Regions from separate parts of the Neomoorella glycerini genome, predicted to be linked through region 4. Evidence: riboswitches for the same ligand, from Rfam matches in the RefSeq annotation. Region 4 holds a riboswitch; each other region holds the start of a gene.
What was found. A riboswitch is a leader RNA that binds a small molecule or an ion and turns the genes downstream of it on or off. The one in region 4 is predicted to bind cyclic di-GMP.
Positions count from the first base shown of each region.

Region 1 (7,750 bases), 1.1 Mb from region 4:
GTTGTAAAAGCGACCCCCTGTCTGGCGTTTATGAGGTCAAAATTTAGCGGGTGTTTACCCAAACTTTTACGCAGAGGTAAGATTATGGCCCAGGGAAGGCTATAACAATCTAATATATGTCAAGGGTAGTTTCCGTAGCGGATCCTTTGTGCTAAACTTATTCTGGATTCAAAGAAAGTCCCGCTGGCTCACCTCGGTACCAGCACTTACTGTGGAGAGGCTCAGACAGCCTTCGACAGGGGCATTGACGCTACTATCAAGACCGGGCCGGAAGTTTTAAGGCTTAGGGGAGGTGCGCTAAAATGGTAACTCCTGAAAGGGAAAGGCGCATTATCGACTTTTGTCGCCGCTTGATTCAGACCCCCAGTGTGACCGGAAAGGAAAAGGATGTTGCTTCCCTGGTTCAGCAGGAGATGGTTTCTTTAGGCTATACCGAGACCTGGATCGATGAGCTGGGCAATGTGATAGGTCGCGTGGCAGGCCGGGGGCAGGGCCCTGCCATCCTCTTCGATGGCCACCTGGACACGGTGGATGTAACCGAACCCGGGACCTGGCAACACCCACCCTTCCAGGGCCGACTGGTTGACGGCAGAATCTACGGCCGGGGAGCTGCCGACATGAAGGGAGCCTTAGCCGCCATGGTGTGTGCCATAGGTTTCCTGGCCCAGGATGGCGTAAATAGGGGCGGGGATCTCTACGTAACCGGTACTGTGGTGGAAGAAGTGGCTGAAGGAGTTGCTTTGAGCCATATTTTAAAAAAAATACGCCCGGCTGCAGTGGTTATCGGCGAAGCCACCGGCCTAAACCTTAACTTTGGCCAGCGCGGCAGGGCGGAAATCGTTCTCGAAACCCGGGGCCGGCCGGCCCACTCTGCCAACCCGGGGGTAGGTGTAAATGCCGTATATAAAATGCTGCCCCTGGTAGAGGCCGTCCGCCATCTGGAGCTTCCCATCGATCCCCTTCTGGGCCCGGCCATAATGGAACTGACGGACATCATCTCGTCGCCCTACCCGGGGGCTTCAGTGGTGCCTCAGCGCTGTCGCGCCACCTTCGACAGGCGCCTGCTGGCAGGGGAAGAACCGGACCAGGTCCTGATGCCGCTTCAATCCATAATTGTAGCAGGCCGGCTTAAGGATCCGGAACTTGAGGCCGAGGCTATGATAGCCCCCCTGGATATTACTACTTACACCGGCCGGGCCTTAAAGGGCCTAAAATTTGCCCCGGCCTGGTGTATAGATAAGGGGCACCCCCTGGTGGCCGCAGCCCGGGAAGCCCTCGTCAAGGCAGGCCTGCAGCCCTCCCTTGCAACCTACTGGTTCTGCACTAACGGCAGCGGGTCGGCCGGGAAGTTGGAGATACCCACCGTCGGGTTCGGGCCCGGCCGGGAAAGCCAGGCCCATGTTACCGATGAGTATATTGAGGTGGATGAACTATTGGCTGCGGCCAAAGGCTACTACAGCCTGGCTGGAACTTTGAGCATCAGCGGCCTGTAGTTGAAAAAGGAGACTCAAATCCCTTAAGCCGCTTGCTGGCCGGCTGAACAAAAGCTAATCCTTTGGAGAAGGGCTGGCCAAATGAGAGGGTTTACAAACGTCAAAAGTATGCCTCGCCCGCGGAAAAAAACACTCTTCTTTTCCATAATTCCCCTAAACCAACGGTAAACTCACTTTCCCTTAGTATCCTATGTTCAAGGCAAACCTGTCGAAAGGCAGGGGCGCAAAGCCATGGGTCTAAGGCTTGTATAAGCTATGATTGCTAGGTTACCGGTGGACCTTCTGGGAGTGGTTAACGACCCCAAAAGGGTGTCCACAAATGGTTAACAGTAGAGTTAAGGCGCCAGATTCCTTTGTCACCATATACAAAAATGTAGGGGTTATTTTTAATGAAGCGTCCAAAGGGAAAAAACCACGCCTGTTGAAAATAACAGGCAAGCAATATGAATGTTAACACTGTCCATTATTCAGGGTTAGGTACCATTCGTTTGTGTATTAGTTAACAAAAGGGGAGGGGTAGATTTGATGGTTAATATAAAGGTAAAAAGATGCTCTTTATGGAATTAAACATGTGTGTAAATGTGAATGTTAGTACACTACCTAATTATTAAATTATCATATACAAAAAAGTGGGGGTTAAATGCCATGTGCGCTGCAGAAAAAGGAAGACTTCATGGGAATGGGAAACTGAATCCAGTAATAAGCCGGCGTTCTTTTCTTAAGTGGAGCGCAATCGCAGGCGGAAGCATAGCTTTGACAGGCTGTAACCTTACTGGAGGAGCCAATAGCAAAACAGCCACGAATTTAGCCAGGACCTCAGGGGAAAAAGAACTTATCGTACCAACCAGCTGTATTCACAATTGCGGTGGACGCTGTTTACTCAAAGCCCATGTTAAAGATGGGGTAATTGTACGCTTAAGCACTGATGATCAGGGGCCGGATACCTTTGAAGTACCCCAGGTGCGAGCGTGCCAGAGGGGCAGGTCCCAGTTAAAACGCCTTTATCATCCTGACCGTCTTAAATACCCTATGAAACGGGTGGGCGAACGGGGTGAGGGCAAATTTGTAAGGATTTCCTGGGACGAAGCCCTGGATACCATTGCCCAGAAAATGAAAGAAATAAAAGCGCGCTATGGCAATGAAGCATTTTACTATGTCTATGCCTCCGGTACTATTGGCGCCACCCTCTATAACTGTTATGCTGAATTTCCCACCTGCGGAGGACCATTGCAGCGCCTCTTAAACCTGTTTGGCGGCTATTTGAATTACTATGGTAACTATAGTGCCGCCCAGTATTATTATGTCGTCCCTATGATGTTTGGTGCCCTGGGAGGCAATAGCCCTAAAGACCTGCGTCATGCCCGTTTAATTGTACTCTGGGGGCATAATCCTGTCGAAACGAAACTGGCTGGTGCCGGGGGCGCCTGGTATTTACAGCAGGCCAAAAAGGCAGGCGCTAAAATTATTGTAATCGATCCGCGCTACAGCGATACCGTGGGCAGTTTGGCCGATGAATGGATTCCCATACGACCGGGTACGGACATGGCCTTAGTCTCGGCAATTGCTTACGTTCTGATAGAAGAGGGACTTTACGACCAGGAATTTCTCAACCGTTATACAGTCGGCTTTGATGAAGAGCATATGCCGCCGGGTTATCCACCGCAGGAGTGTTATAAGAACTATATTCTGGGGAAACAGGACGGTCAGCCCAAAACACCGGAATGGGCTGAACCGATCACGCGTATTCCGGCTAACCGTATCCGCCAACTGGCACGGGAAATGGCCAGGATAAAACCAATGACGATATTGCAGGGCTGGGGTATGCAAAGAAGGGCTTATGGCGAACAGATTGTAAGGGGAATTCCGGTGCTGGCCGCCATGACCGGTAACGGCGGTAAACCAGGCAGTGGCCCGGGACTCGATATGATAAGCCCCCCAATGCCCATGGGTGTTTACCCCACAGGCAACAATCCGGTAAAAGCAACGATCTCCTTCTTCACTTTCACTGATGCAATAATCCGGGGTACGGAAATGGGACCCCAGGATGGGGTAGTGGGGGTCGAACGCTTATCCAGTAATATTAAATTTATTTGGAACTATGCTGGTAATGCCCTTATTAACCAGCACGCTAATACAAAACGAACCCATGAAATTCTTCGCGATCCGAATAAAGTAGAATTTATTGTGGTCCATGATCTTTTTATGACTCCCAGTGCCAGATATGCCGATATTTTATTACCAGATACCCATCATTTTGAACGTAATGACATCGCTACCTCAACGTGGGCCCATATTGCCGGAATCGGTTACGCTATCTTTATGAATAAAGTCATTGAACCTCCGTATGAATGTCGTAATATGCTGGATATCTGTACTGAGCTAGCTCGTCGCCTGGGCCTGGAAAAGGAATTTACGGAGGGCAAAAGTGAAGAAGATTGGTTGCGGGAAATGGTAAACACCGCACGGCAAAAATTACCGGATTTTCCTGATTACGAGGCATTTAAGAAGATGGGGATTTATAAACTCTCCCCAGATAAGGAAGGAACTGGAATAGGGTTTATAGATTTTTATCGTGACCCGGAACATCATCCCCTGGATACGCCCTCAGGCAAGATCCAGATTTTCGACCCGCGGATGTATGATAAAGGTAACCCCAAAGAGATCCCGGCTGTTCCCAAATATATTGAGGAATGGGAAAGCCCCTGGAGCCAGGAAGGGCAAAAATATCCATTGCAGGCCATCGGTCACCATTATAAACACCGCGTTCATTCTACCTTTGATAACATCTCCTGGCTGGAGGAAGCAGCACCCCAGGTGGCCTTTTTAAACCCGCTGGATGCCGGCGCAAGGGGTATCAAAGATGGTGACATGGTACGCATTTTTAACGACCGGGGCGAAATCATCATGCCCTGCCGGGTAACACCGCGGATTATGCCCGGGGTGGTAGATATTCCCCAGGGTGCCTGGTTTATGCCTGATGTCCGGGGAACAGACCGCAGAGGATGTATCAATACCCTCACATCACACCGGGTTAACCCCCTCGCTTTTGGCAATGCTCAGAATACGATTCAAGTTCAGGTAGAGAAAGCATAGGAGGTGGTACCAATGGCCGGACAGCTAGGTTTTCACGTCCAGCAGGACCGCTGTATCGGCTGCTTTACCTGCCAGATCGCCTGCAAGGATAAAAACGACCTGGAGGTAGGACAGCTCTTCAGGAAAGTCCATGAGATAGCCGGCGGCGGCTATACCGTGGTGGGCAACAACGCCGTTAAAGCCGACGTCTACGCCTACTGGATTTCAATAAGTTGCAACCACTGCCAGGAGGCGCCCTGCGTTAAGAACTGCCCCACCGGCGCTATGCAGAAGCGCCCGGAGGATGGGGTCGTCTTTGTCGATCAGAATAAATGTATCGGTTGCCGTTACTGCGTCTGGAGCTGCCCCTACGAGGCGCCCCAGTATAACCCCGAAAGCGGCAAGGTAGGCAAGTGCGACTTCTGCCGCGATCTCCTGGCCAAAGGGGAACAGCCGGCCTGCGTAACCGCCTGCCCCATGCGGGTACTGGATTTCGGCCCCCTGGACGAACTCAAGAAGAAATACGGCGGTACCAACCAGATCAAAGGCCTGCCTGACCCCAACCTTACCAAACCTTCAATTTTAATAACTCCCCACCGGGATGCAGCCCTGGGGAAATAGGAATGGGAGGAGAAGCTAATGGGTAAAGAATGGGCGCTGGTACTTTTCACCTTACTGGCCCAGATGAGCGTAGGTTTAATGGTCGTCGCCCAGGCCTTGAATTTAAAGCAGAGGGAAGGGCTCAAGCCGGTTCTCCTGTGGGTAGGCATCCTTATGGCGGCCAGCATGATTGTCTCTCTAGGACACCTGGGCAGCCCTGTAGGAGCGCCGCTGGCTGTTCTGAATTTGAAGACCTCGTGGCTCAGCCGGGAGATTTTCTTCTCGGCCGGGTTCTTCGTCCTGTGGCTGGTGAGTTACTATGTTGAGGTGCGCAGCGGGGCCGGTGAGGGGGCCAGGGCCGCCCTGGGCTGGCTGGCCGGCCTGTGCGGGATAATAGCCCTCGTCAGCATGGCCAACATCTATGTCCACACCATCCTGCCGGCGTGGGAGACGGCCTATACCCATATAGTCTTCTACAGTACGGCCCTGGTGCTGGGGGCCATCCTCTACGCCGTGCTGGCCTACCGGGCCCGGCAGGAAGGCCAGGGAAGCATGCTGAAAACAACGGTCATCCTGGCGGTCATCGGCGTGGCCCTGCAGCTGGTCAGCCTGCCGCCCTACCTGGCCAGCTTGAGCGCCGGACCGGTAGCGGCGCAGGAGAGTGCCCGCCTGCTCCTGGGAGCAGCGCCGGCCCTGGTATTGAGCCAGGCCCTGGCGATAATCGGTGGCCTTGTCTTTACCTTCCTGGCCCTGCGGGCGTACGGCGAAAATGGTTCGGCCCTGACGGGACAGTGGCTCTACGGCGCCCTGGCCCTCCTCATCCTGGCCGAACTAGCCAGCCGCTATCTTTTCTATGCCACCGGGGTCAGCATTATGGTCGGCCAGTTCTAGGGCCGCCGGGCGTTGCGGGCAAAAGGGGTCATCCCCTGCCGCACTTTGGACCCCGGAGGTTATTGGTCTGCCCGCCGAGCGCTTTTCCCTGGGAGGGGGCTCCAAGCCGGCCCGGTCTCACGGTGGGGGAGGGGCAGATCAGGCGGTCCAATGCCGGCGGCCATGGGCTGGTGCAAATTTTTCCGTTCCCTGGTGTGCGGGATTAAAATCCCCGGCATAGAAATTACCTCCATCCCTTCTCCCTCTCAGCGTATAAACGCCAGGTCGCGGGCCCTTATCTTGCGGCGACCCAGGAGGAGAGGCGGGGGGCATTTTGAGGAGGTTTGTTATGGAAAAGACATCTGGCTGGAGGCCGATACGATTGAGCTGGCAGCAGTTATGGAAGGAACCTCTTTAAGATTAACGGCTAGTGCCGTTCCAAAAAAATAATTAAGATAAAAGATGATTTTGGGATTCTGCGTCGAATCTTCTCTACAGGAGGAGATCGACCATGTGCTTATACGTACGCTCCGAGGCCTTCACTGCCCTTCATTTTCCGGCACTGGACCACCTTCTCCCGAATATCGTTATACTATATTTTGATGCAGGCGATAGTTTGCGGAAAGCCAGTGGTGCACGGGTTTTGTGGAACTGAAAAACGCTAACCCCTGGGGCAGTAGAAACCGCAGGCCTGTCTTTCCGGCCGGACCTTCGCCACAGCTTTGACCAGGGCTTCTTTGCCAGCCAGCCAGATAAAGTCCCGGGCCTGGAGCTCCACCGGCACCCGGCGTTCCCCGGTAAGATAGAGGTCCAGGGTGGCCAGGCAGGCCGGTTTATTTTCTTCCCGGCCCAGGATCAAGGCATAATAGCGGCAACCCATGCAGGTGGCCGAGGCCCGGTCTTTAAGCCCCGGCAGCATCAGCCGGTGGCCTTCATACAAAGCGTTAGCCCCGCGCATAGAGGACACCCACCCCCGTCAGGGACGCTGCCCGAAAGACGGCCCTTTCCCCGTAGCGGTTTTTCAACCGGTCGCAGGCCCGGTCCAGGCGGGCCTGTTTTTCCACCCGGCCGAAGAGGTCTTCCTGGCGCACCTCTGCCGGTACCAGGCCGGCCAGGCTCACCCCCACCAGCCGAACCGGCCGCCAGGGCGGCCAGTGGCGGCGCAGGAGCCGCCGGGCCGCCGTGTAAATATCGGCAGCCGTATCGGTATAACGGGGCAGGGTAAAAGACCGCCCCAGCCAGTTGAACTCAGCGCCTTTAAGGCTTATACTCACCGTGCGCCCCAGGTAATTTCCCAGGCGCGCCCGCCGGGCCACCAGCTCGGCCAGCTCCAGTAAAACCACTTCAATCTCCTCATAACCATAGTAGTCCCGCGGCAGGGTGATCTGGTGGCTGATGGATTTCACCCTTTCCAGGGAGTGAGGGTCCACCGGGCTGCCGTCAACGCCGTGGGCGCACTGGTGTAAAACCTGTCCCACCACGCCGAAGCGCTTGACCAGCACCTCGACAGGGAAGCAGGCCAGGTCGCCGATGGTATGGATGCCGAGTTTGGCCAAATAAGCCTCCATGCGGGGGCCGACGCCGAAAAGCTTCCTCACCGGCAGGGGCCACATTTTTACAGGGACATCCGGGTAATCCAGGACCGTCAGGCCGTCGGGCTTTTGCATCTCGGCCGCCATCTTGGCCAGGAGCTTGGAAGGCCCCAGGCCGATGCT
Region 1 is NZ_CP046244.1:700,857-708,606, reverse strand. Features, by position in the region: gene MGLY_RS03390 (YgeY family selenium metabolism-linked hydrolase) at 303-1,493, shown strand; cyclic di-GMP riboswitch class I at 1,682-1,768, shown strand; gene MGLY_RS03385 (DMSO/selenate family reductase complex A subunit) at 2,139-4,586, shown strand; gene MGLY_RS03380 (DMSO/selenate family reductase complex B subunit) at 4,599-5,186, shown strand; gene MGLY_RS03375 (dimethyl sulfoxide reductase anchor subunit family protein) at 5,205-6,056, shown strand; gene MGLY_RS03370 (hypothetical protein) at 6,697-6,993, opposite strand; gene dinB (DNA polymerase IV) at 6,980-7,750, opposite strand, start outside.
Region 1: it holds a riboswitch for cyclic di-GMP, as region 4 does, so the genes downstream of both, MGLY_RS03385 (DMSO/selenate family reductase complex A subunit) here and MGLY_RS08940 (hypothetical protein) in region 4, are expected to answer to the same signal.

Region 2 (7,750 bases), 410 kb from region 4:
GATGCCCTTGACCTGTTCCGGCTTCAGCCGCGCCAGGGGTTTTAGTTTCAGCATTACCGCCGCAGAGGGCGGCTGCTGTTCCTGTAAAAAGACACTGGGCTGGGGGATGACCAGGTGCACCCGGGCGTCTTCCACTTCATTCATGGCCACAATCGTGCGCTGCAGCTCTCCCTGCAGGGCGCGCTGGTAATCCAGGTTGCGTTCAAAATCGGTCATGCCCAGCTTGTTCTGGTCAAAGAGTTCAAATCCCTGGCCGCTGTTTAAAACCCCGGCGCTGGCCAGGTCCAGGCGCAGCTGGTAGAGCTGGTCCTTGGGTACCAGGATGGTCGTCCCCTCGCCCGCCAGCTGGTAGGGCACCTTCATTTCCTTTAACTTTTCTACCACCGCTGCCGCGTCCCGCTGCTGCAGGTTGGTAAACAGGAGTGCGTACTGGGGCTTTAGCAGCCACTGCGCCAGGAAGGCGCCCCCCAGCAGGGCGGCTATACTTATAGCCATGAGGGCCGAACGCCGCCCGGGGGTTAAACCCTGCCAGAAATTTTTTATCCTGTCCAGTATATCTTTAACCTTCATTTTGAGCTCCCGGAAGGCAAATTTACTTGCTAACCATAATTAATATCAAAACCAGGACAAAATGCCTCCCTTGCCAGAAAGCTTTAATCTCAGGCCGGGACACCCCGCCGCTGCGCCACCCCAAAACGAGTGATTTCCCAGAAAGTACTGTAACGAAGTTAGTCCAGCTCAACTGCGGCGCATGAATATGGCCTCCAACCGGCTTGCTGCTAAACCTGCATGCGGGAGATTTCCTGGTAAGCCTCAATGGCCTTATTGCGCACCTGCATGGCCAGCTGGAGGGAAAGGTTAGCCTGCTCCAGGGCCAGCATGACCTGGTGGACGTCCTCTATTTTACCGGCCAGGTACTCCTGGGTGAGGGCATCGGCTTGCTGTTGCAGGGTGTTGATTTCCCCCAGTTTTTCCCGCAGGACTTCACCAAAAGACCTGGCTACGGCTTCTGTACCCTGGGGGATGAGCCGGGATTGCTGGCTATCCTGGAGGGGAGCCGGTATTAACAGGGAAACCGGTGTAAGAAGCATGGGAATCACTTCCTTATAACTAAATCTCCGCCTCTCACTTTAGCGGCAGCCAAGCCCCCTGCTCCTAACGCCCGATCTCCAGGGCCTTCAGGGTCATGGCCTTGGCCGCATTCAGGACGGTGACGTTGGCCTCATAGGCCCTGGTGGCGGTTATCATATCTACCATTTCGGTAACGATATTAATATTTGGTAAAGCCACATAGCCGTTAGGGTCAGCATCAGGGTGAGAAGGGTCATATACCAGGCGGGGCGGCGTATTATCCTCCACAATGGCCGCCACCTCCACGCCCCTGCCAGGGGCCTGTCCCGGTGATTGTCCCAGGGCTTCCCGCAGCTTCTCCGCAAAAACGGGTACCTGCCGCCGGTAGGGGCCGCCCCGGGGTGTCCTGGTGGTATTGATATTAGCCAGATTGTTGGCAATGAGATCCAGGCGCAGGCGCTCAGCCGTAAGGCCAGAAGCGCTGATGGCCAGGGCTGGCAACAGTTCCACTCCTCCTACCTCCAATCCACGGGCTCGTCCGCCGGAGCCGCCAACACAAACCCCCGCAGGCGTCATTGCAGTGTTTTCCTGAAATATAACGCCCTCGCTTGTTATCAGAGTTAGGGCCGCTTAGCGCCTGCCTTCATTGATCACATAGCGCAGCATAGCCAGCCGGCCGTTTAGCTGCTGGGTGGCAAAATTAAAGTTCAAGCTGTTCTGGGCCAGGTCGACCATCTCCCGGTCGATATCCACGTTATTGCCGTCCTGGCGCATGCTAGTACTGTTATCCTGGTTAACCTCCGGGGTAAGATCTGAACCTGCTGCCGGCAGGTGATAGGGATTAGTACGATACAGGGGCAGACCAGGCTCTAATCCCAGAGCCTGGCTGAGTTTCTCTTCAAAGGAAACTTCGTAGCGCTTGAAGCCGGGGGTATTGACATTGGCAATATTGTGGGCAATAACCCGCTGACGCAAAGTTGCCGTATCCAGGGCCTTTTCCAGGACATAGATAGCCGGCGTCATAAACATCCATGTTTCCCCCTTTTTCCCGGAAAAATGATTTTTTTCTCCAGCAGTTACCACTTTAGCATTTCTATGGGAATTTGGGTATCCGACTTAAGTCCTAAATTTGTCTGGGACTTTGGTCCTAAAAGAAAAACCCGTTTACCGGGCAGCTTAAAGAACCGGAAACGGTAGCCTGGCAATCATAGTCCGGTCCCACTCTGCCCGGACCTTAGACCCATAGCTTTGCGCGCATCCCCTTTCGGAGAGCTTGCCCTTGACGCCCGGAGTAAGAAAATTTTACTTGGATTCTGTCGATATTTATTCAACACGTTTTGCCAAATTCCTGCAGGTTGAGAGAAAATTAACCAAAAAAAATAGAACCGTTTCACCCCTTCAAGAACAGTCTCCTTTTTTTCTATCCCTCTAAAGATTTCGATTCCAACTGTGGTATAATATAGCCATCACAATCAGCCTGGGATCGTATAGATACGACAATCATCCTGGTAAGGATGTAGGGTATAATATATAACAGAAGGAAGGACAGAAGAAAGGGGGATTCTAAAGAATGGCGGCAGTCGAGGTTGCCCGTCGGCGTTTTACCGTTGAGGAGTTTTACCAGATGGCCCGGGCAGGCATATTAGGAGAAAATGACCGGGTAGAGCTGATTGATGGGGAGATTATAGAGATGGTGCCAATAGGGACCCGGCACGCCGCGTGTGTGAGACGGATGGATCGCATCTTTAGCACCAAAATAGGCAATAATGCCCTGGTAGACACCCAGAACCCTTTACGCTTGGACCAAAACTCGGAACCCCAGCCTGACTTGATGTTGCTCAAGCCGCGCGATGATTATTATGCTTCTTTCCACCCCCGGCCGGAGGACGTGCTATTGTTAGTCGAAGTGGCTGACACTTCGGTGGCCTATGACCGCGAAGTAAAGGTAAACCTGTATGCGAAGGGCGGGGTAAATGAAGTATGGCTGGTTAACCTCCAGGCGCAGCAGGTGACTGCCTATCGCCTGCCTTCGCCGTCCGGGTATAGAGAGATTAAAGAATACGGGCGCGGCGATCATATTTCGCTGCTGGCTTTCCCGGGACTAAACATTCCAGTACAGGATATAATACCGGGAGATTAGCCCCGGGCTTTTCCCGCCATCCCCGCACCCGTTTCTTCATCTACTTGATTAAACTCATCCTGACCTGCTGGTGCCTAGCCTCCCGGAAACTTTCTAGCTGCAGGCGCCGCAGGATGACCATATCCCCCTGCACTTCCACGGCTACATGATCGCCCGTTTCCCATCCCAGTTGTTGCCGGATTTCTTTAGGAATTACTACTTGCCCCCGGCTTGATAGTTTTGTTATTTCAACCTGCTTACTCATTGTCTTCCATCCCCTGCCCCTGCTCTCTACCTCATCTTAACTTATAGCCGCCGGTCCAGGCACCGGGATACCGTGGTTTTATTTTCCCGCCGGTAGGCCCGGGCCATTTGCCGGGCTGTTTGTACTTGCTCCAGCTCAGCCCTGGTTGTTGCTATAGCTTGTTGCATATTTTTTATATTAGCTTCTTGCAGATGCCGGCATTCCTCCCATAAAGCTCGCACCTGCCGGGAGGCCCCGGCCAGTTCCCGGCGGGTTGCCAGCGGCAGGAGCTCAACCCTTTCCCACTCCAGACCTTCACACCCCGAAACTATTACCAGGAGCTTTTCAAGCTGCCGGGTAGCCTGCCGCACCCGGGTCAACCTTTCCCTCCAGGTAGCGGCTTCTGCAATGAGATTATTTAACTCATCCCAGGCACTGGCTTGAATGACCTGCTGTTGGTGTTTTAAGTTTTGCTGCCACATCTGCATCAGTTCTACTTCCTGGTCATACGCCTCTAAAAGCTGCCTGGCCACTGTTTCTATTTCGCTCATTTTTAGCCCTGCCAGTTCATCCCTATTCTGGTGCGATAATCGTGGGTCTGGTAAATTCTTGTTGCTTCTTCCCAGGTGTCGCGTAGCTGCTGTAACAGGTCAATTACTTCATTAATCATAGTTGCGCTCTTTTTTACATTGGCCTGGACCAGATGACGGTACATGAAGTCGTATAGCTTATAAAGATTTTCCGCAATTTCTCCCACATCTCTGTTTAAGGTCACCATCAGTTCACTCAGGATATCCTGGACCCGGCCCAGGTTATTGCTTACTCCGGCATAATCCTTTTTTTCCATAGCAGCCAGCCCCTGGCGACAAAAGCGCAAGGCTCCATCATAAAGCATCAGCACCAGCTTTTCCTGGGACAGGGTCTGGACCTGGTTTTGCTGGTAGGCCTGATAGGGGTTGTTGACAGCCATTTTATTACACCTCGATTTTATTCACCTTGTGCCTAAAGGGTCGCTAGTTTAAAGCCTACAACGCCTGCCGGCAAACTACGTCAGGAAGTTAAACTTAACTTAAGGGGCTCTTCAACCCTCTCCACATCCTCGCCGCTTCCACTCCGATTTATGAACATAGTATCATAAAGTAAGATTTAATTATATTGGCGTCTTAATCTATTTCCGCTGGTAGGCCCCCAGGCCAGCAATCTGCCCGGCCAGCCAGGTCCCCTGACTCTGCAAAGCCGCCAGGGCCTGCTCCATGGCCGTAAACTGCCGCCGCAACTGTTCTTCCTTCATGGCCAGCCGATCTTCCATACGGGCGATCTGGTCGTCGATATCGTCAATAATATTCTGGGCCGCATCTTCCTGGGCAACCAAAATTCCTTTCGTATAAGTGGAATTTCCTGTACCTTTAATTAAGAAGGTTAAATAATTATCAAAACTGACTGCCACGCCGCCCGTACCCGAATTATTATAGAATAACTGGTAAACAGCATCGGCATCCTTTTCCAACGCTGCCGTCAATTTATCGGTATTAATTGTTAATTTTCCACTGCGGTCAAAAGTTAATGTGCCGCTACCCACCACTTCACCCGTGCTGATCCCTATATCCTGCAGGCTCTTATATGGTCCTGTTACCCCACTTACTATACCACTAGCCAGTTGTCTGAGTTTTTCTTGGATTGCCATCAGGGTGGGATCGCTCTGCAGGTCACCTTTATCGCCTAATTTAGTGGCAATAAAGTCCATCACGGAGTTATATTGGGCTACAAAAGCATTGACGGCATCTATTGCTCTTTGAGTATCGCTAGCTATTTGCAAGTTTACAGGACTATTGGTAACACCCTTTAGATTTAAAGTAACTCCCTGGATAACATCATCAACCGTATTTTTTGAGCGGGTAACCGCTAAGCCATTTACACTAAATTGGGCGTCTTGCCCTATTTGTATTTCAGTTGGAGAAGTAAGGTATAGTTTATCTGTTATAGCACCACTCGCGTCATCAGAAAAGCTAATTGATACACCCGAACCACTCGTTTTGCTGGTAATGACCAGTTTGTGATCTACTATACTGGCGGTTACTATATCACCTGCACCCGGATCGCTTGTCGTTGGAGGAACAATATTTATCGCTTCAACAATTGATTGCAAAGTACTGTTTGAGTCAACATCAATATATCTTTGTTTTGATGTGCCATCATCAAAGTTAATATAAAGCTTACCAGCAGGTAAGCCTAAAGAAACATTATCAGCAGTACTGACTTGAGAACTACTCGCTACTGTTTCAGGTTTAGCCAGTTGCGTAATATCTATTTCATAGCTAGCGGGAACAGCATTGCTGTCGGCCGTCGCCGTTAAAGCAGCCTCGTTGCTAGAAGTAGCTTTAAAACTGTTAAAAGTAGATGCCAGTTTGAGATCCCCTAAGGTGTTCCATAAGGATGAAATGCGTACGTAAACATCATGCCAGGCATTTTTTTCAAGATTATACTGGATTTTACGCTGCTGTAACCTGGTTAAAGGTATTCGTTCAATATCCATTAACTGCTTAATAAGGGTATCCGTATCCAGCCCTGAAGCCAGGCCGGAAATATAAAGGCTTCCCGTCATATTAGAACACCCCCCTATATCAGCTCATCCAGAAGTAATCCCACCAGCTGCTGCATCTGGCTGGCCACTTTCAGGACGTTTTCCGGTGGAATGCGGCGGATAATTTTGCCTTCTTTGGCATCAATCACCAAAACATATATTTCGCCCTTCTCGTGGTCAAGCTTAAAGCGCAGTTTAATATTGAAAAGCTCCGTGGCTGCGTTGAGTCTGGCCACCGACTGGTCCAAATCACCCTGGGAATAGCCGGCCTGCCCCTCTTGCCGGCGCTTTTCTTGCTCGCTGTCCACGTTAATCTTTTTAGCATCCTGTACTGTCGGTTTCTGTGTCTGGCTCTGGACCTGGTTTAAGATTAAAGGATCGACCCCTTCGACACGCACTGCTGCCACCCCCACAGTATTTCGCTACACATTTATATCGACAAATAACTACCGTGCTTGAGTTTTTAAGGAAAATTAAAGTTAGGCGCGCCTTTAAACACGAGGAGTACTTTTTTCCAGCGTGGTATATTGTCATAAACTAACCTGCAGTAGCATGCTTCTCTATATGGTTCTGCTTTTAGTTATTGTGGTATAATGTAGTCATCAAAGAGGTGAGAATATGGCCGTAGAAAAGATTATTAAAGAAATTCAACATCTAAACCGTAAGGATAAGGCCAGGCTATTACGGTTTCTTGAAGCGGAGCTTATAAAAGAAGACAGCAGGGAAGATCCAATGGAAGACTTTATTGGGTCCATAAAGAAATTATCGAAACCTTCTAAAGGTGCATCTGGATATGAAAAAGATTTATACGGCGGCCCCTCTACCTGCTAAAGTAAAGATTTTTATTGATACCGGCACTAGCGTTGCATAAAGAAAATATCAGCTTGTCAAGGGTTATTGCGCCCTAAAATCGGCTAAATTCCTGAAATAACCTGGCCTTGCAAGAAAAAACTCCTTATACTAGAGATTAAGGGTAGTCCTTGCCCCAACCTCTAACATAAGGAGGCCAAAATGCAAGGCAAGGATACCACATTATCCACATTTCATCAACTGTTTGCTCCGGTTTCTGACAACTGTTTTTGGCAATTAACCAAAGGGCTGGAGGTGGATAAATACGCTAAAAAGCTAACAAGCCTTCAACTCGTTGAACTAATAGCCTTCGCCCAGCTGGAACAACTTGACGGCCTGCGGGATATCAGCAACAGCTTTCATGACCCGCAATTTAGCCGGGCCATCAACCTGAAAAGCATCAGTTTCTCCCAGATATCCCGCCGCTTAAGGAGTTTACCCCCGCAATTTATCCGGCTGTTATTCAGCTATCTCACCACCCGTGTGGGCCAAGAAATTGGCTTTGAAAACTTAAGAAATGCAGTAGGGCGTATTTACCTCATTGATTCTACTACCATTAGCCTCTGCCTGGCCCAGTACCGCTGGGCCGAGTTCCGCCAGACTAAAGGTGGGGTAAAACTCCACCTGCGCTTACGGTTCTATGAAGAAGAAGTTCTACCTGATAAAGCAGTCATCACCCCGGCCCGGCCGGCAGATAAAACCCAGATGGATGCCCTTGTAGTCGAGGAAAAAGATGCCTTAAACGTCTTTGACCGTGGCTACGTTGACTATAAGAAGTTTGATAGGTACTGTGAAGAAGGCATCCGCTTTGCCAGCCGCTTAAAGGGTAATGCTCTGGTGACAGTAGTCAGAGACTTGCCCGTGAATGCTGATAGTAAGGTTAAAC
Region 2 is NZ_CP046244.1:2,230,159-2,237,908, reverse strand. Features, by position in the region: gene fliF (flagellar basal-body MS-ring/collar protein FliF) at 1-570, opposite strand, end outside; gene fliE (flagellar hook-basal body complex protein FliE) at 780-1,091, opposite strand; gene flgC (flagellar basal body rod protein FlgC) at 1,156-1,581, opposite strand; gene flgB (flagellar basal body rod protein FlgB) at 1,702-2,100, opposite strand; cyclic di-GMP riboswitch class I at 2,261-2,359, opposite strand; gene MGLY_RS11075 (Uma2 family endonuclease) at 2,642-3,211, shown strand; gene MGLY_RS11070 (AbrB/MazE/SpoVT family DNA-binding domain-containing protein) at 3,252-3,455, opposite strand; gene MGLY_RS11065 (flagellar export chaperone FlgN) at 3,497-3,985, opposite strand; gene fliS (flagellar export chaperone FliS) at 3,988-4,404, opposite strand; gene fliD (flagellar filament capping protein FliD) at 4,603-6,036, opposite strand; gene MGLY_RS11050 (flagellar protein FlaG) at 6,051-6,413, opposite strand; gene MGLY_RS11045 (hypothetical protein) at 6,634-6,846, shown strand; gene MGLY_RS11040 (IS4 family transposase) at 7,027-7,750, shown strand, end outside.
Region 2: it holds a riboswitch for cyclic di-GMP, as region 4 does, so the genes downstream of both, flgB (flagellar basal body rod protein FlgB) here and MGLY_RS08940 (hypothetical protein) in region 4, are expected to answer to the same signal.

Region 3 (7,750 bases), 450 kb from region 4:
GTAATGTCGCATTAAAGCCGCTTTGGGTAAATCTTTTATCTTAATTCCCTGGCCCTGGTTTTGAATAATTATCCGGATGGCCTCATCCGTCTGCCGGACCACCCATTCACCACCCGTAGCATGTTTTAATGTATTGGTCAAAGCCTCAGTTAAAGATAAGGTCATGCCGTACGCGCGGGCGCTAAAAGCCGCGGGTAGCAAACTGCATAACTTGCTGCGAGCTGAAGCTATGTCAGCAGCCTTGTTAACTACTCCCCTTGCCAGTTCCTTACCCTGGGATAACACAGCTACCATTTCTTCTGAAGTCAAAAGCTGCAGGCGCCCATTGGTGACGGCAGCCACGGCTTCCCGGTAGGCCAGCATCTCCTGGCGGCGCATCTGCCTTTCCTTTTCAATAATTTCGGTAAGATCAAAGGCCAGCAGGCCCCCTGCCCGGGAGTCAAGGGGTATACCGTGCAGGTCAAAAATCCTTTTACCGTCATCACTTACTATCACTTCCCGGCAGTGGGTTCCCCGGTGTATTGCCTGGCGCATTAAATTTTCTATTGCCGGCAGGGGCAGTTCCAGGTCAGCCTGTCCTGTCAGATGGCGAAAACGCCCCTTTTCGTAACGCATTACCTTGCCCAACCGCATGGCATTGAAAATCTCCGAGCTTTCTAACTCGGCAAGTAGTCGTTCTTTAACCAGGTCCTGTAAATGGGCGGGAACTAATTGCGATACTTGCTCAATGAAGTCCCCAGTACTACCCGTCAGTAAACGGTATTCTTCATTACCCAGACGGCTGGCTGTTTCCTCACCCCGGTAAACGGCTATGATATCAAAGAGGTGGATGTTACCCTTGCCCTTGGTCGGTACCCCTGCTACATCCAGGCTAAGATGCTGCTTTAAATAAATCCGGTATTGACCGGGAACGGGAGCTCGTGTTTCCAGGCCCAGTTCCATGGTATTCAATACGAGAATACGGCCAGCATAACGTTTTCCATCGGCGGCAACCAGGCTAATGCCTATGGGCACCGGTGGCTTCCGGCGTAAAGGGCCGGGACTCATGAAATAATCGCAATCGACACAAGAACGATTTGGGGTCTTGCGGGTACACTGGCTACACTCTTGCATACCTGAACCCCCCCTCTACTGCTCTGGCTTTAAACCAGGTTTAAAGCTTCTCTTTCTCCCCTAAAGAGAGGTTTTTCCCCCTTTTCCCTTCCTGTAACTTATAAATACTTACTATCAACTTATCCAACCAGTGACTTTGGGCAATTACTAAAGGATGGGCAAGATCGCCGTAAATCTTAATTAACCTCGCGAGCCATTCTTTTTCTACCTGGATTTGCCTGGCAAGGGGGCGGGGATCCTGGTAGGTTGCCGGTTCGTAGGTGGCCTTTTGACTTAAGACAGTTAATATGTCCGGGTCAAATTGCAATCCTTTCCCGCTATGTATTTCCATCAGAGCTTCACTAACCGCAATCGCCTTACGGTAGGGTCGCGACGCCGTCATGGCATCTAAGGCGTCGGCAATTGTTACTATTCTGGCCAGCAAAGGGATCTGTTCATATTTAAGGCCGGCATAACCGTTTCCATTCCACCATTCATGATGGTAGCGAATAACTGCTACCACCTCATCGTTGCCCCCTCTTTGCTCCACCCAGTCCGCTCCATAGTCGGTATGCTTTTTTATCTGCCCCCATTCCGCCTCTGTCAGTGGCCCCGGTTTCGTCAATATCTCCAAACGTACATGTATTTTTCCGGCATCATGCAAGAGGGCACCCCTCAACACGTCCCGGCAATGACGGGCTTCTATTCCCAGGTCCATGGCTATCCTTAAGGCAAAGTTGGCCACCGCAGCCGAGTGAAAGTACAGTACCGGCCAGTATTCCCGAATCTCCAGTAAAATTTTAGTAACCGTATCCCTTTGCACTAAACCCGCCCCCCAGCCTTCGTTCCATCTAGAAATAATAAAGGCAGCCACGAGCAATTTGCATGGCTGCCCTTTAAAAGTTCAGGTAAAATTAAAAACCGACTTTAAAGTGGCAGCCTGGCAGTCATACCAGCATAGTGGCTACAGACCCATGGCTTTGCGTCCCACCCTTTCGAGTGGTTTGCCCTTAAACACTTTAAGCTATTGGCATAAGAGAAAGATATCTCTTTGGGAACTCTGGGGGGCGGAGTAGAAGGAATGGTGACGGCAGTCCAGCGGCCACTGGACACTTTTTCCCGAAAATTACAAGGAAATTCTGGTTCCCGGAGGCGTTATGAAAGGTAGCACTGGATGGGTTGGGAGGAATGTTATTTGCAGTAATTTTAAGGAGGCTAATAGAGGGGGAGTTTCTTTCCAAATATTTACAATAAAGGCATATAATCCCCCCCCCCCCCATTGGCTATTTTTGTTTTTTATGTTAATTTTTGTTATGCCCTTTGCCAGCACAGGTATTATCCTCCAATCCAGTTGCTATAATATTTTTATATTCGACCTCGCTCAACAAATTCCTTCCCTTTAGGTAAAAGTAATGTCAATTTACCCCTGCTGCGGTTGCCAGAGGCGCGGGTCTTCCAGGGGCCGGACGCTGAGGCTGCGGAGACGTTATCCTCGACAGGGCTACAGGTCGAGTCCTGGGCCGTGGGGTCAAAATATGTTATCTTACCTTCTGGATGCCCAGGGACTTTTCCAGGTCGATAATGTGTCCCTGCTCCACCAGGGCTATTTCCCTGATGACCTGGGCGACGTCATACAATTTCAAGGCTTCCAGTTGCTCAATGCGCTGCAGGTAGCGGTTCAGGGCGTCATACTCGGCCTCCAGGTCCTGGCGCAGCATTTCCACGTTATTGAGGGAAGTCTTGATTTCCTGCACCTGGACCGTGGGGATGCCGCCCAGGTACTGGATCTTGTCACTCAGCTTTACGGCATGGTCGTGCTCATCCTGGGCATGCTGGAGCTCTTCATCGATAATGGCAAAATACTGGGGGCCAGTAAGCATGCTGGCGTGCTGGATGTACTGGATCATGGCGGCGTATTCCCAGGACAGGTCCAGGTTGAGGAGCTTGATTATCTGCTCGATGGTCATAGGGCCACCTCCAGGAGTATGCTTATACTACATAATATTAGTTTTCCTGGTAAGTGTGCCCATACAGATAAAGTAAGTCCAGGTATTGGTTTTAACCATATTTATACAGAATGCCGAAGCCGCCGCGGGGATTGCGCCAGTCGATGTTGTCGTGGGCGCAGCCGTAGCGGCAGGTGCCACATTCCACGCAGCCCTCATAGGCCGTCTCAATCCTTTCTTCCTTTTCGTTCCAGGCATAAACCCGGGCCGGGCAGATAAAGGTGCAGGGTCTGCCGTCACAGTGACGGCAGACCTCCCGGTCCTTGATCCTTAAATGAGGGTGCTTATCCGTCTGGTAACGGTTGAGGAACAGCTTATCTTCCAGGCGCATCAGCCCATCACCCTCCAGAGGTGGTAAAGGTCCCCGGCCAGTTGTATACGGCTGCGTTCGGCCGTAATTTCCCTCCAAATGCGCTTCTGTTTTTCCCGCTTGGGTACATTATCGACGGTTAAGAACTCCCTGGCGGCCCGGGAAAGGAGCTGCGGATACAGGGTAAAGAAGTGGGGATTTTGGTCAAAGAAAAAGGGGGCCCGCTGGTATTTCTGCAAGTCCTGCAAGACAAAGCTCTCCGCCAGCATCTGCCGGTAGGGTGCCAGGTTGGCCTCGCTGTAGTCGCCCTTTTCCCGGGCGGCCAGGATGGTTTTCGCTGCCAGGAGGCCGGAGGTCATGGCGAGATTCGACCCTTCCCGGTGAATCCCGTTGACCAGCATGGCGGCATCTCCGGCTACCAGGACGCCGTTGCCATAGAGTTTAGGAATGGCCCGGTAGCCGCCTTCGGGAATCAGGTGGCCCTGGTATTCCTTGCTCTCACCCCCGGCTAGCAGCCGCCGCACCATGGGGTGACTTTTCAGGTGCTCCAGGAGGTCGTTGGGGTTCAAACGGCGGCGGACCAGGCTCGACAGGAGGACGCCCACGCCCACGGAGAGGGAATCCTTGTTGGTATAGATAAAGGCTGTCCCCATCATGCCTTTAGTAGCGTCGCCAAGGAGTTCAATGGTGCAACCCTGGCCTTCGTCCAGGTTAAAGCGGTCCTCGATCTTTTCCCGGGGCAGGGCAATGATCTCTTTGACGGCCACGGCCAGCTGGTTGGTATTGATGCCGTCCTTTTTCAGGCCGGCCTTCTGGGTTAAAAGGGAATTGGCGCCCTCGGCCAGGATGACTACCTCCGCCCGGACGTCGCCCTCGGCCCGGCCAGTCCTTACCCCGACGACGCGGTCCTTCTCCCAGAGGAGGTCCTCGACGACGGTTTCATTAATCAGCAGGGCCCCGGCCGCCACGGCCTGTTCCGCCAGCCAGCGGTCAAAGCGGGCCCTGAGCACGGTAAAGGCGTTGTAAGGCTCGGCGGCAAAGGCCATACTCTTATAACCCAGGGTGAGAGCCGCTGCATCGGTCAGCAACCACAGGCGCTGCTCCACTACCGGCCGCTCTAAAGGGGCCTCCCGGTAAAACCCGGGAACTATCGTTGCGGTGGGGTGGCGGTAAAGGACCCCGCCCATGACGTTTTTGCTGCCCGGGTGCTCGCCGCGCTCAAAGATAATTACCTCCACCCCGGCCCGGGCCAGGGTGATGGCCGCCGCCAGCCCCGCCGGCCCGGCGCCCACTATGACGACTTCAAACCTTAGCGCCATCATAATGCCCCCATACGAACTTAACATCAACCAGTGCTAATACCCACCCCGAGCTGCTTTTCCAGCCTACCCAGGCCCCGGTACCAGCTGGCGGCGAAATTCCGCCGTTAAAGCCGGTACCACTTCCCGGAAATCGCCGACTATTCCATAGGTGGCTACTTTAAAAATAGGGGCCTGCGAGTCATTATTAATGGCCACAATGACGTCTGAAGTCTGCATGCCCACCAGGTGTTGGACGGCCCCGGAAATGCCGATGGCAAAATAGACTTTCGGCCGCACGGTAGTCCCTGTTTGGCCCACCTGGTACTCCGGGGGCAGCCACCCGGCCTCCACCGCCGCCCGCGAGGCGCCCAGGGTGCCGCCCAGGACCCCGGCTAGTTCATCCAGGAGGCGGAAGTTTTCCTTCGACCCCACGCCCCGGCCGCCGGCAACAATGATCTCCGCCCGGTCGAGGTAGACGGCTTTGTTTTTTTCTTCGATGACCTCTATAACCTCAGCCCGGACCTCGGCTTCATTGAAGGCCATATCCACCCGGACCAGTTCTCCCCGGCGGCCCTCCTGGCGGGACGGCATGGGCATGACCCGCGGCCGGACGGTGGCCATCTGGGGCCGGTGCCGGTGGCAGAGGATGGTGGCCATGACATTACCGCCAAAGGCCGGCCGGGTCTGCTCCAGGAGGCGCGTCTCCGGGTCAATGGTGAGACTGGTGCAATCGGCCGTCAGGCCGGTCCCCAGGGAGGTGGCCACGGCTCCCGCCAGGTCCCGGCCCAGGCTGGTGGCTCCCATCAGCAGGACCTCCGGTTTGTACTCCTTTACCAGCTGTACCAGGGCCCGGGCATAGGGGGCCGTGCGGTAGGGTCCCAGGACGGGGTCCTCAACCAGGTAAACTTTGTCCGCCCCGTAAGCCCAGGCTTCAGGGGCCAGGCCGGCCACCCCCTGCCCCACCAGGACTCCGGCCAGCTCTACCCCCAGGGCGCCAGCCAGCTGCCGTCCCACTGCTGCTAGTATGGGGTGGGGGAACCCAAAATATGCAATTATTGCGGATACAAAAAAGCTATCAGGTTTGGCCTGATAGCTCTTTAATGTTTGGCACCCAGTTTTTTAATACCGCTCTCACCCTCAACCATTAATTCTACTGTATTGGTAAGGACATCGGTATAGCTGAAGGATATCCGGCGTTCCGGGCTTTTCTGCTCTTCCAGTCGGATCACAAAGATGTTGGGGTAAGTCTTTTCCAGTATACCGGTCCTCTCCAGGATCTTTTTCCGCCCGCGGTTGGCTCTTAGTCTTACCTTCTGGCCTACCCGGGACTCCAGGTCCTCTCTGATAGTTGCCAGTACTTCTTTACCTGTCAAAAAAGACCACCCTCTTTCCGCGTATACTTTATTATACAACAGCAAGGGGGTGGTGTCAAGGCATAATGTTTATTTTACTAGAGGAGCCGACTTATTGTCAAGGGGAATAATGGTATAAATTTCGCCTTTGTTATTAAGATATTTTCAATAAGGGGAAATAGGATAACCCAGGCGCAGTTTACCTTTAATCTCTATACCACCTATACCTTCATTGCCGGTGATGGTATCTTTGATTATATCCGCGGGGCCCAGGGTTTTTTCAATGGAACTATAGGCAATCCGCTCCACCACAAAAACCGGGTCGTAGGCATGAATTAAAACCCGCCGGGGCGAACTGGCAAAGGTGGCTCCGGCTTTAAGCAGGGCTTCATAATGGGACTGGCAGGCCCCGGCAAAAATAACCAGGTCATCATGGGTAGGTCTTAAAGTTCTGGCTGCCCTTACTGCCGCTACAAAGTACTTTGAGTGGCGGTAGCTATCCAGATCGGCAAAAGTATTATTTTTTTCCCTGAGCAGGCCATCATGACCCGTAAGGACCAGAATATCGGGGGTATATTCCTTTAAAAGCTCCTTCACTTTAGCCGCCTGCTGTTCTTCTGGCAAGCACACGCCCTGGGCCGGTATTCTTAGCTGCTCATAGGCATGGAGGCACTTATCCAGGTATTCCTCGTCACCGTCGATATGCAGCACCCGGCCCGGTACCTCAAAAAAACCATCACCGGGGGCACCTTCCTGTTTTTCCAGCTCCCTTTCCCCCAGGCCCGGCCGTTCACCCCGCAATAAAAAAACCTCCCTCTCGGCTTCCCGGCGCTGCAAAATCCGCCGGAAACAAAGACTGTGTTTTTGAATATCGCAGTGGCGGTAACGCAGCACTTCCTCGGCCGGTTGCAGCTCCAGGTCCTCCAGGGGGGCATCAGCTACCAGCCTGACATCCAGTCCCCGCAAAATGGCAGTAGTTTCTCCTGCATCAGTTATAATAAGCGACTTTACTTTGAAAAAGATATCTTTACCGTATTTTTTCCGCGCCACGATATCTCCGGGCTTAATGTTATTCAACCTGCTTCCCTCCCCCGTAAGCCCTGTATCATTCTATTTTATGCCCCGGGACTTAAGGAGGTGAGGGCGGTACTCGATGCAGCAACTTGCCATATTCTGATTGGATATTATGTATAGTTACCATAATACACCGGTCCTGGTAACTATTTATCAGTGACGGGTTATGGTAATTAAATGTATAATGGTAGTAAGCTGGATGACAGGCCTAGAGATAGAAGTTAAATCAAAGGAGTTGATGGCAATTTCTAGGATAATTTATGCCAGCCTGCGGCTATTTTGCCTGGCTTCTTTCCTGCTAATTGGCATCCTCGCCTTTGCCGGCACAGCAGCAGCCGCCACTTACACCGTCCAGCCCGGCGATACCCTCTATCTCATCGGCCAGCGCTATGGGATCAGCGCCTGGGAACTCCAACAAGCGAATAACTTGAGTAGTACATGGATCTATCCTGGCCAGACCCTCTGGGTACCTGACCGGGGCGGCAGTACTTACGTCGTCCAGCCCGGCGATACCCTCTTTCTTATCGGTCAACGCTACGGCCTGTCTTACCAGCAAATCATGGCCGCCAATAATCTCACCAGCGATGTCATTTACCCGGGACAGGTCTTACGCCT
Region 3 is NZ_CP046244.1:1,368,368-1,376,117, reverse strand. Features, by position in the region: gene MGLY_RS06910 (ATP-binding protein) at 1-1,113, opposite strand, end outside; gene MGLY_RS06905 (HD domain-containing phosphohydrolase) at 1,154-1,915, opposite strand; cyclic di-GMP riboswitch class I at 2,024-2,111, opposite strand; gene MGLY_RS06900 (ferritin-like domain-containing protein) at 2,631-3,059, opposite strand; gene MGLY_RS06895 (ferredoxin family protein) at 3,151-3,429, opposite strand; gene MGLY_RS06890 (FAD-dependent oxidoreductase) at 3,429-4,727, opposite strand; partial or broken gene MGLY_RS06885 (electron transfer flavoprotein subunit alpha/FixB family protein) at 4,794-5,732, opposite strand; gene MGLY_RS06880 (Veg family protein) at 5,807-6,082, opposite strand; gene yabG (sporulation peptidase YabG) at 6,227-7,138, opposite strand; gene MGLY_RS06870 (LysM peptidoglycan-binding domain-containing protein) at 7,374-7,750, shown strand, end outside.
Region 3: it holds a riboswitch for cyclic di-GMP, as region 4 does, so the genes downstream of both, MGLY_RS06905 (HD domain-containing phosphohydrolase) here and MGLY_RS08940 (hypothetical protein) in region 4, are expected to answer to the same signal.

Region 4 (7,750 bases):
TTTTCCGCCTCCGGCCGGAAGTCCTGCTCCAGCTCATCCATATTCTTTCCCGTAGCATTCAAGAATTCTTCCAGGGTTATCTTCCTTAGTTGCAGGTTGCGTTCCAGTTCCCTGATGCGGGTTTCGATCCGCCGTTTAACCATGACTTCCGGTAAATCCACCGTGGCTGCCGCCACGGCCTTGGCCACTACGGCCCGCCTTACGGCAGCTTCGATCTCCTGCCGCCGCTTTTCTTCCAGCCGTCGGTGGATATCCTGGCGCAACTCGGCCAGGGTTTCACACTCGCTGACATCTTTAGCGAATTCATCGTCCAGGGGGGCCAGCTCTTTCCGTTTAATGCCCCGGAGGGTTACCTGGAAAATAGCCTCTTTGCCCGCCAGGCCTTTCTGATAGTAGTCGGCAGGGAAGGTAACTTTAACGGTGCGCTCCTCATTCACCCTGGCACCCACCAGCTGCTCTTCAAAGCCGGGTACAAAGGTGCCCGAGCCCAGTTCCAGCGGGTAATTATTGCCTTCTAAACCCGGAAAAGGCTCACCATCTACCGTGCCTTTAAAATCAATGCTGACAATATCCCCCGCTGCTGCCGGTTCGTCTTCGATGACTTTAATGGTTGCATTGCGTTCCTGCAAGTTTTTCAGGTAGGCGTCGATATCCTCTTCGGTAACTCTTACTTCCGGCCGTTCCACTTCGAGGTCCTTGTAGGTGCCCAGGTGGACTTCCGGCTTGACTTCTACTCTGGCCTTGAAGATTAGAGGCTCGCCTTCCTCCACCTTGACTATTTCCACTTCCGGTCGATCGATGGGTTCCAGCTTGTGTTCGGCCACCGCTTCTTCATAGGCCGGTGGAATAACTATTTCCGCCGCCTCATTATAGATGGGCTCCTTGCCGATATACCGTTCCAGGATGAAACGCGGCGCCCTGCCTTTCCTGAAACCCGGGATATTTACCTGCTTGACCAGGCGGCGGTAAGCTTGATCCAGGGCTTTCTGCACCCGGGGGGCTTCCACTTCAACTTCCAGAAGTACCTGGTGCTTATCTAACTTCTCGACGGTTGCCTTCATTACTTACTTGCTCCTCCCTGCTCCCGACTACTGGACGCCATTCATTATGACCATCCATTTAGCTTAAAATACTATCAGGCTTTTATTTCGCCGCTTTGCCTGCCTTTTCCTGCCGCCCTTATTAAAAAATAAGCCAGGAGAATAACACCTCGGACAGGTAAATACCCCATCCGAGGTTGCCCGGGCCAAAAATATGGAGCGGAAGACGGGATTTGAACCCGCAACCCTCGCCTTGGCAAGGCGATGCTCTACCGCTGAGCTACTTCCGCCCGTTATTCAGGCACTACCACGCTTTCCGTAGCGATATCTTAGCAGATAGCCCCGCTTCTGTCAAGTTTTCTGCCGGCCGGCGTACGTGTCAAGATGTAGTAGGCAAAAAGAGACCTCACATAAAAATCCCATATATATCCAACACCTTTTCCGGCTCCGGAGTATTGTGCAGTAATTCTCTGCGCCTGTCAAGGTTAAAGCCTGCGGCCGCCTACGGCGACCTTGACAGGCTTCGCGAATTACTGCCTGCTCTAATTAAGCCGGAAAAGGGGTTAGAATATAGCTCCACTAATTCTTGTTAGTTGCCTCAAGGTATATTTAACCCAATCTGTTCCCGCCTCAGGGCCAACAAGGGCTGGTACTCTCTTCCTTAACCATGCTTCTACGTCTTCTTTAACTATCTTCTTTTCTTTTATTACTTTAACGGGATTCTTTTCTACTTGTGGCATCTTCTTTTCTAGCCATGCGGCTAATTCTCCATTGGCTTTGAGCATAAGTAATGCTACCATGGCCGTTGCTCCTGCTTCGCTCCAGCTCATTCCCCTCTTTTTCATGCGAATGGCTATTTTTTTGTCTACTGTTGTTTCGGCTACGCCCATCCCGTATAACTTTAGCCCTTCCAGTTGTCGTGGTAACCGCAAGCGGTAATCTAACAGGTTATCGCGATATCTTTGACAGTAGTCATATACTTTTTGGCGTTGTTGCTTGTTTTTGCGGTTCGGTGCTTCTTCTATGAGTGCTTCCATGGTGTCCAAAAAGACCTGCTCTTGACCTTTGGCTAAAATCTCCATTAATCCTCGCGCTGTTTCGTTCCCATAAGCCTGCCTTATATCCCGGTGGAGGTGGTAGCGGTCCAATTGTACAATGGCTCCTGGTAACTGTTCTTTGGCTGTCTTCTGGATCCAGCTGGCTCCGTCGCCATTGACCACATATATTGTTTTTTCGTCTATCTCGTAGTACCTGGCTATTTCCGTGGTGAGGGCTTCCCAAAATTGTTCTCCATCTTCATAGATGCCCATTACTACCCGCGGGTTCTTGAGATGCCGGGCATTCCCTTTTTCTATCCACCCTTCGTATACTATTCCTACTTTTACTTCTATCCGCTCTTGCTTGCTCCTTTGCAGGGGAATCATTATGCCATCGGCTTCGATAAATAGTGCCGGTACTTTTTTCTTTTTGCCTTGGGGCTCTTCCCCGCTCACGAATAGCTTGTTGCGCAGGGCTTCTTGCAGTCCTTTTTGTTCCAGTCCATTTCGTTTTACTTCGCTATGGATGGTCATATGGCTTAATTGGCCCATCCCTGCTTCGGCCATTATTTCCGCTGCCTGCCTGAAGGGTAACCGGGTTGCCAGCGATACGGCTAATTTGAGCAGTCTTCCTGTCAGGCGCTTTCCTTGGCGTAAGTTCAGGGCTTCGTCTAACAGAAACCTTCCCTCGCCTCTTTTCTTTTTGCGCGTCGCTTTGACATATAGTCGGCGCTTAAAGGTTATATCCCCGTACAGGCAGGTGATTGTGCGGTAGCGGAAGCCAGCTATCCTATATCTCTTGGGTTTTGCTGGCATAAGGGCATCATCCAGGGCTTCCAGTACGGCTACCAATAATCGCCTGGCTATTTGCAGGATAACTTCTTCTAGAGTGTTGAAATTCTCGATACCATCTAATAAACTAAAGATGGTAGCGGTACTGGTATTACCGTTTACCATAAAGAGACCTCACTCCTTTTACGGTGTTTTTCTTCTTGTGAGGTCTCTTTTCTCTTTTTTGCTCCTTTTTCCTCCTGCCTACTGTAATTTTACACTAACGCCGGCCGGATGTCACCGGACTGTGACAATTTAACTCACCGGTCAGGTTGAAAAATCTCCCCATCAACCGCGGTAATCAGGCCTCTGCGCTCGTCTTCAATCTTTTGTAAAAGATTGTGAACCAGGATGTTAACCTGGCCTTCGATTAGCCTCAAGAGATAGTTTTTATAGGTTGCTGGCAAAGTCTTGTGGCGCAGGTAATCGTCCAGGAGGGCTTCCAGTACTTCCTGGTTAACGAGTTTATCCCGGCAGGTCATCAGACAATAAACCTCTGGTTTTATTCATTAAACCCTATACCCCTTCCTGGCATTCACGTGCGCGTAGCGCCGTCAATAGAAAACTCCCAAAAAAATAAAGGACAGCCTTTCACGCCAAAGGCCGCCCCCGTCTTGACGCTGGAACATATGGCAGCAAAAAATACCGGCAGCCTGGCGATCTTAGCCTTCAGGCCTTAGACCCATGGCTTTGCGCCCCCCCCTTTCGGCGGGGTTTGCCTTTAGCGGTAACCTTTTACGCTATTCGACATCTATGCCTTTCCCGAGTTCGACAGTTGCTAGGTGAATAATAAGCGCAACAGCTTGTTGCGCAAGGGTTTCAGGGATCGGCTTTTTGGGCGCGTGTTACTAGGGACCCTTTCTGGCCTTTGTTTCGACCGCGATTATTTGCGGCGGTTCCTTTATCCCAAGGGTCTTGAAGATATGCTGCTGTGGCGGGGTTGTTTCCGTCCTTTGGAGTACCCTGCCCTCAGGACCAACAAATTCGCCCAGGTGCATGCGTTCCAGGGTCTGGCGGATGTTCCGCCAGCTATCCTGCACTTTCGTTTCAGCTACCCGGATTAGGAGCAGTCCCAGCCAGCACAGGAGGACGTGAGCATGGATGCGGTCGCTCAGGCGATGATAGACCGGCCGCAGCTCTAAGGACTGCTTCATGGTGCGGAAGGCATCCTCTACCTCAAGCAGTTGCTTGTAGCCGAGGGCCACGTCTTCAGCACTTATGGTATCGTCCGAGGTTCTTAAAAGGTATTTGCCGTCCAGCTTCTCTTCAGCTTTCACCCTGGCCGCATCGATATAGGGTTGTCCCTTCTTGTCGGTCTTGAGATAGCGGCCATAAGTGGGATGGGCAATGAGCTGGCAGCAGGCTTTAGTATGGGGTTCGCCTTTGAGGTCCCCAATGGCCGCTAATTCTTCCTTGAGGCGGGCCAGGATTTTCTCCCGCTCCAGTCTGTCTTTTTCTGCTTCTTTAGGGTTACGTACCAGGATATATCGTACCCTTTTTTCGCCGTCGCCGACGATAACTTCTTTAACTTCAAGGTTATCCTTGACAGTTTTGTAACGGCCCGGCCGGGCAAGGGCCTCTGCCACCGTATCCTTGCCGCTGCGCATCTTTTCGCCGGCAATGTAGTGGCCGCCGGCGCGCTGGAGGTAACGAAGGTTGTCTTCCGAAGCAAAACCGCGGTCGACAACAGTAATGACCCGGCCCAGTTGCCAGCCCACCAGGTCCTTTTTGACTTGCTCGATTACCGCCATGTCGGCGGTGTTACCCGGCCAGACCCAGCAGCGTACCGGCAGGCCCTCCCTGGTGACAGCCAGGCCGATTACCACCTGGGGTAAATCCGGCCGGTGGTCCTTGGAGTTGCCTTTACGCCGAAGGTGCTGCTTATGGTCCTCCGGATTATCCTCCTCTTCCACTTCAAAGTAGGTGGAGGTGGTATCGAAGTACAGGAGATCGACTTCCAGGTTGAAGAGGTGGGCCACGGAGAAGAAGATATCCTTTTGCAGTTCTTCAGCAGCCTCCAGTAAGAAGTCCATGGCTCGGTAAAGGTTTTGCACCGGCACGTCCGGGAGGCCGGGAATGAAAACATCGTGGCTGACCCAATCCTCGGTCTTAAGTTTACTGGCCGGGTTCAAAGCCCGGTTGGCTACCATAGCGAAGATGGCTCGTTCTACCGGCGCCTGGAACTTACGTTTGGCCAGCAGCCCGGCTAAAACGCGGTTGATACCCAGCTGGTTCCAGAGCTCGTTTAACACCCAGGCGCCACCTATAGGCCGGCTGGAGACAAAAGTTAGGGGAGCGCTGCCGTTTAACTCTGCCTGGGTGCGTAAAGCCTCTTCCGGTCCCAAAAAACGCGTAATACTCTTTACCAGGCGGACCAGGGCTTCCCGGTCTACATCCTCTTCGCGGCCGAAGTTGAAGAGTACTTTGGCTTTCGGGTAGCCGGCCTTGGGGTCCCAGACGTTGTGGGCAAGCTGGATATAACGGACAACAGAGCCGTCCTTGTTTTTGCGGGAAATAGTTCTTATGTACATGTCTATATTATAGCGCATGTACTACATTACCATCAAGTTTTAATCCCGAAATCGTGTGCCTATGTGATTTTTGATTTTTGAGCTCTCCCAAGATCGGGAAACGTTGATTTATAAGGGTTCTTCATCTGAAAAGCAGTCATTTTTGCCTAGCAACTGTCGAACTCGGGCCTTTTTTCCTGCAAAATATGCCAATTTTTTGGGGCCAAAAAAATAACCCGGTGCAATCCGGGTGTGATAGGGTATATATTAAAAGGAGGTCAGAGGGCTTTGCTCGAGTTTATAATAGCACCCCGGCGTTATAATTGTATTAAGCCCTCTTTAAATTTTAATTAAACTTGAAGCTGCTAATATGGGAACCAGCCGGTGGGAATTTTTAACTACCAGGATGCTTGCCCCCGCTCCATGTTTGGCCAGGGCATATTCCAGAGCCGCGGCCACGGTGGCCATGGGCTTGATGTGGACCTGGCGGGTTATCTCCGGGTCTAACTGCGTTTCAGCAAAGATAATTTCATGGTCGCAGAGGATCTGGGCCGTAGCGTAGGCGCGGTGCATTCCCGGGCGGTCTATTTTCGCCGTCTTTAGTTCCCGCACCACCTCTGCCGGTGCCGCCTTGCTCAAGTACTTAAACATTGTTTCATTATAAATCCCTTCGGCCATGGGAGAGACGACGATTATCGTCCCGCCCTTTTTAACGCAGGGGTACTGAACCCCGTTGCCGGCTACTACCCCCAGGGCCTCGGCGGCAACATGGTACAGGTTATTATCTTTGGGATGGCCGGCAGCAACGATTACGATGTCTGCCGGTGTGGCAAAGCGGGCTTCATAAATCTTGCGCGCCGTACGCTCAATCAGGGTCTGGTGGGCCGCTTCCACCTCGCCGCAGATAACATCAATAATCTCTTCTTTTTCATTAACTACGGCGTTGATTAACAGGTCCAGGCCCGCCAGCCGGGCGACGTCATAGCCGAACTGGATAAAGGGGTTACCTTCTACCTTGCCCAGGCCGGTGTGCGGGTCGTCCAGGGTAGCCGGGGTATGGATGCTGCTGATAGTTTCACTTGAGGAAAGCCCCACGGCTATGGCCTTGCCGCCGCCGCTGTAGCCGGCAATGGGATGGGGTAAAATCGTGCCCAGGGCGATCTTGAGATCAGCTTCATAAAAATAGCGATTTACTAAGGCCGGGTAACCGCCCGGGGTCCGGCCCAGGTCGACCAATGGACTGGTATCGGAAAAATGATTAATCACCTTAATGCTGTCAACCTTACTCCCTACCATACTGGCAATCTCTCCGGGAGTGGCCGGGCGGTGGGAACCCGTGCCGACAATAACCGTAATATCCTCGTCTTTAATGCCAGCTTTACTCAACTCTGCAAATACTACTGGTAAAATCCATTTTTCGATATTGGGCCGGGAGGCGTCGGAAATGGCAATACTCACTTTCATCCCCGGGTGGACCAGTTGCCCGAGGGGCCTGGCACCCACGGGGCAGGCTAAAGCATTTTTGATTACCACGTCAACGTCAGGTAATGATGGCAATGATGGCGGCGGTTCCAGGAAACCAATGATATTTTGAGCTGGGACTTCAATGGATAAAAAACCGGGTCCGTAGGGCATTTGAATTTCCATAGACTTATCCCCTTTACTCCTTAGACTAATTTACTTAAATTGCTGTCTTGAGCTAAACTTTTTTGCAAAAAGTTTGCACCAGTTGATACGTGATAAAGTAGTTATCAGCATAATAAGGAGCCAATGTCAGTCTATATTTAACTATGCGCTCTCATCACTAAAATTCCTGCTGTTGATTTACTTTTTCTAGCAAAAAATTGCTATTAACCCGGGCAGCCTTGGCAGGCAAAATAAAAAAGCTGCCTGGCTGGCAGCCTGTTGCTAATGCTAATTGGTAAAACCCAATTGCGCCGGTAGTTTTTGCAAGAAAGAAGTAAAGATACCCAGGCCTTTCCTGGCCTCCGGATCGTTCAATTGCCGCAGCAAGCTCAATACTCCTTGCGGGGATTTATCCTTATTTTCTTTAACGGCCTCTTGCATAGCTACGATCATACCCATCACGAGCCTGTCTCCCTGGAGCATCTGTATCTGGTCCATCATGGCCACGGCATCAACTATCTGTTGTAGAACCCCGGTGACTACCCCGGCTGTTAACGAATCCTTCATAGCCTGGACCATTCTCCCAAGCTCCAGCAAGGTAGTCATCGTTCCCGTCTCCTGTAGCTCTCTAATTTCAGCGATTAAGCCGCGGAGGTTGCTACCGGCCCTGGCGACTTCCCGGAAGAGTTCCAGCATTTCCGGGCGG
Region 4 is NZ_CP046244.1:1,817,028-1,824,777, reverse strand. Features, by position in the region: gene tig (trigger factor) at 1-1,061, opposite strand, end outside; tRNA gene MGLY_RS08950 (tRNA-Gly) at 1,256-1,330, opposite strand; gene MGLY_RS08945 (ISLre2 family transposase) at 1,604-3,034, opposite strand; gene MGLY_RS08940 (hypothetical protein) at 3,169-3,390, opposite strand; cyclic di-GMP riboswitch class I at 3,553-3,638, opposite strand; gene MGLY_RS08935 (IS1634 family transposase) at 3,757-5,439, opposite strand; gene MGLY_RS08930 (nickel-dependent lactate racemase family protein) at 5,758-7,065, opposite strand; gene MGLY_RS08925 (helical membrane plugin domain-containing protein) at 7,333-7,750, opposite strand, start outside.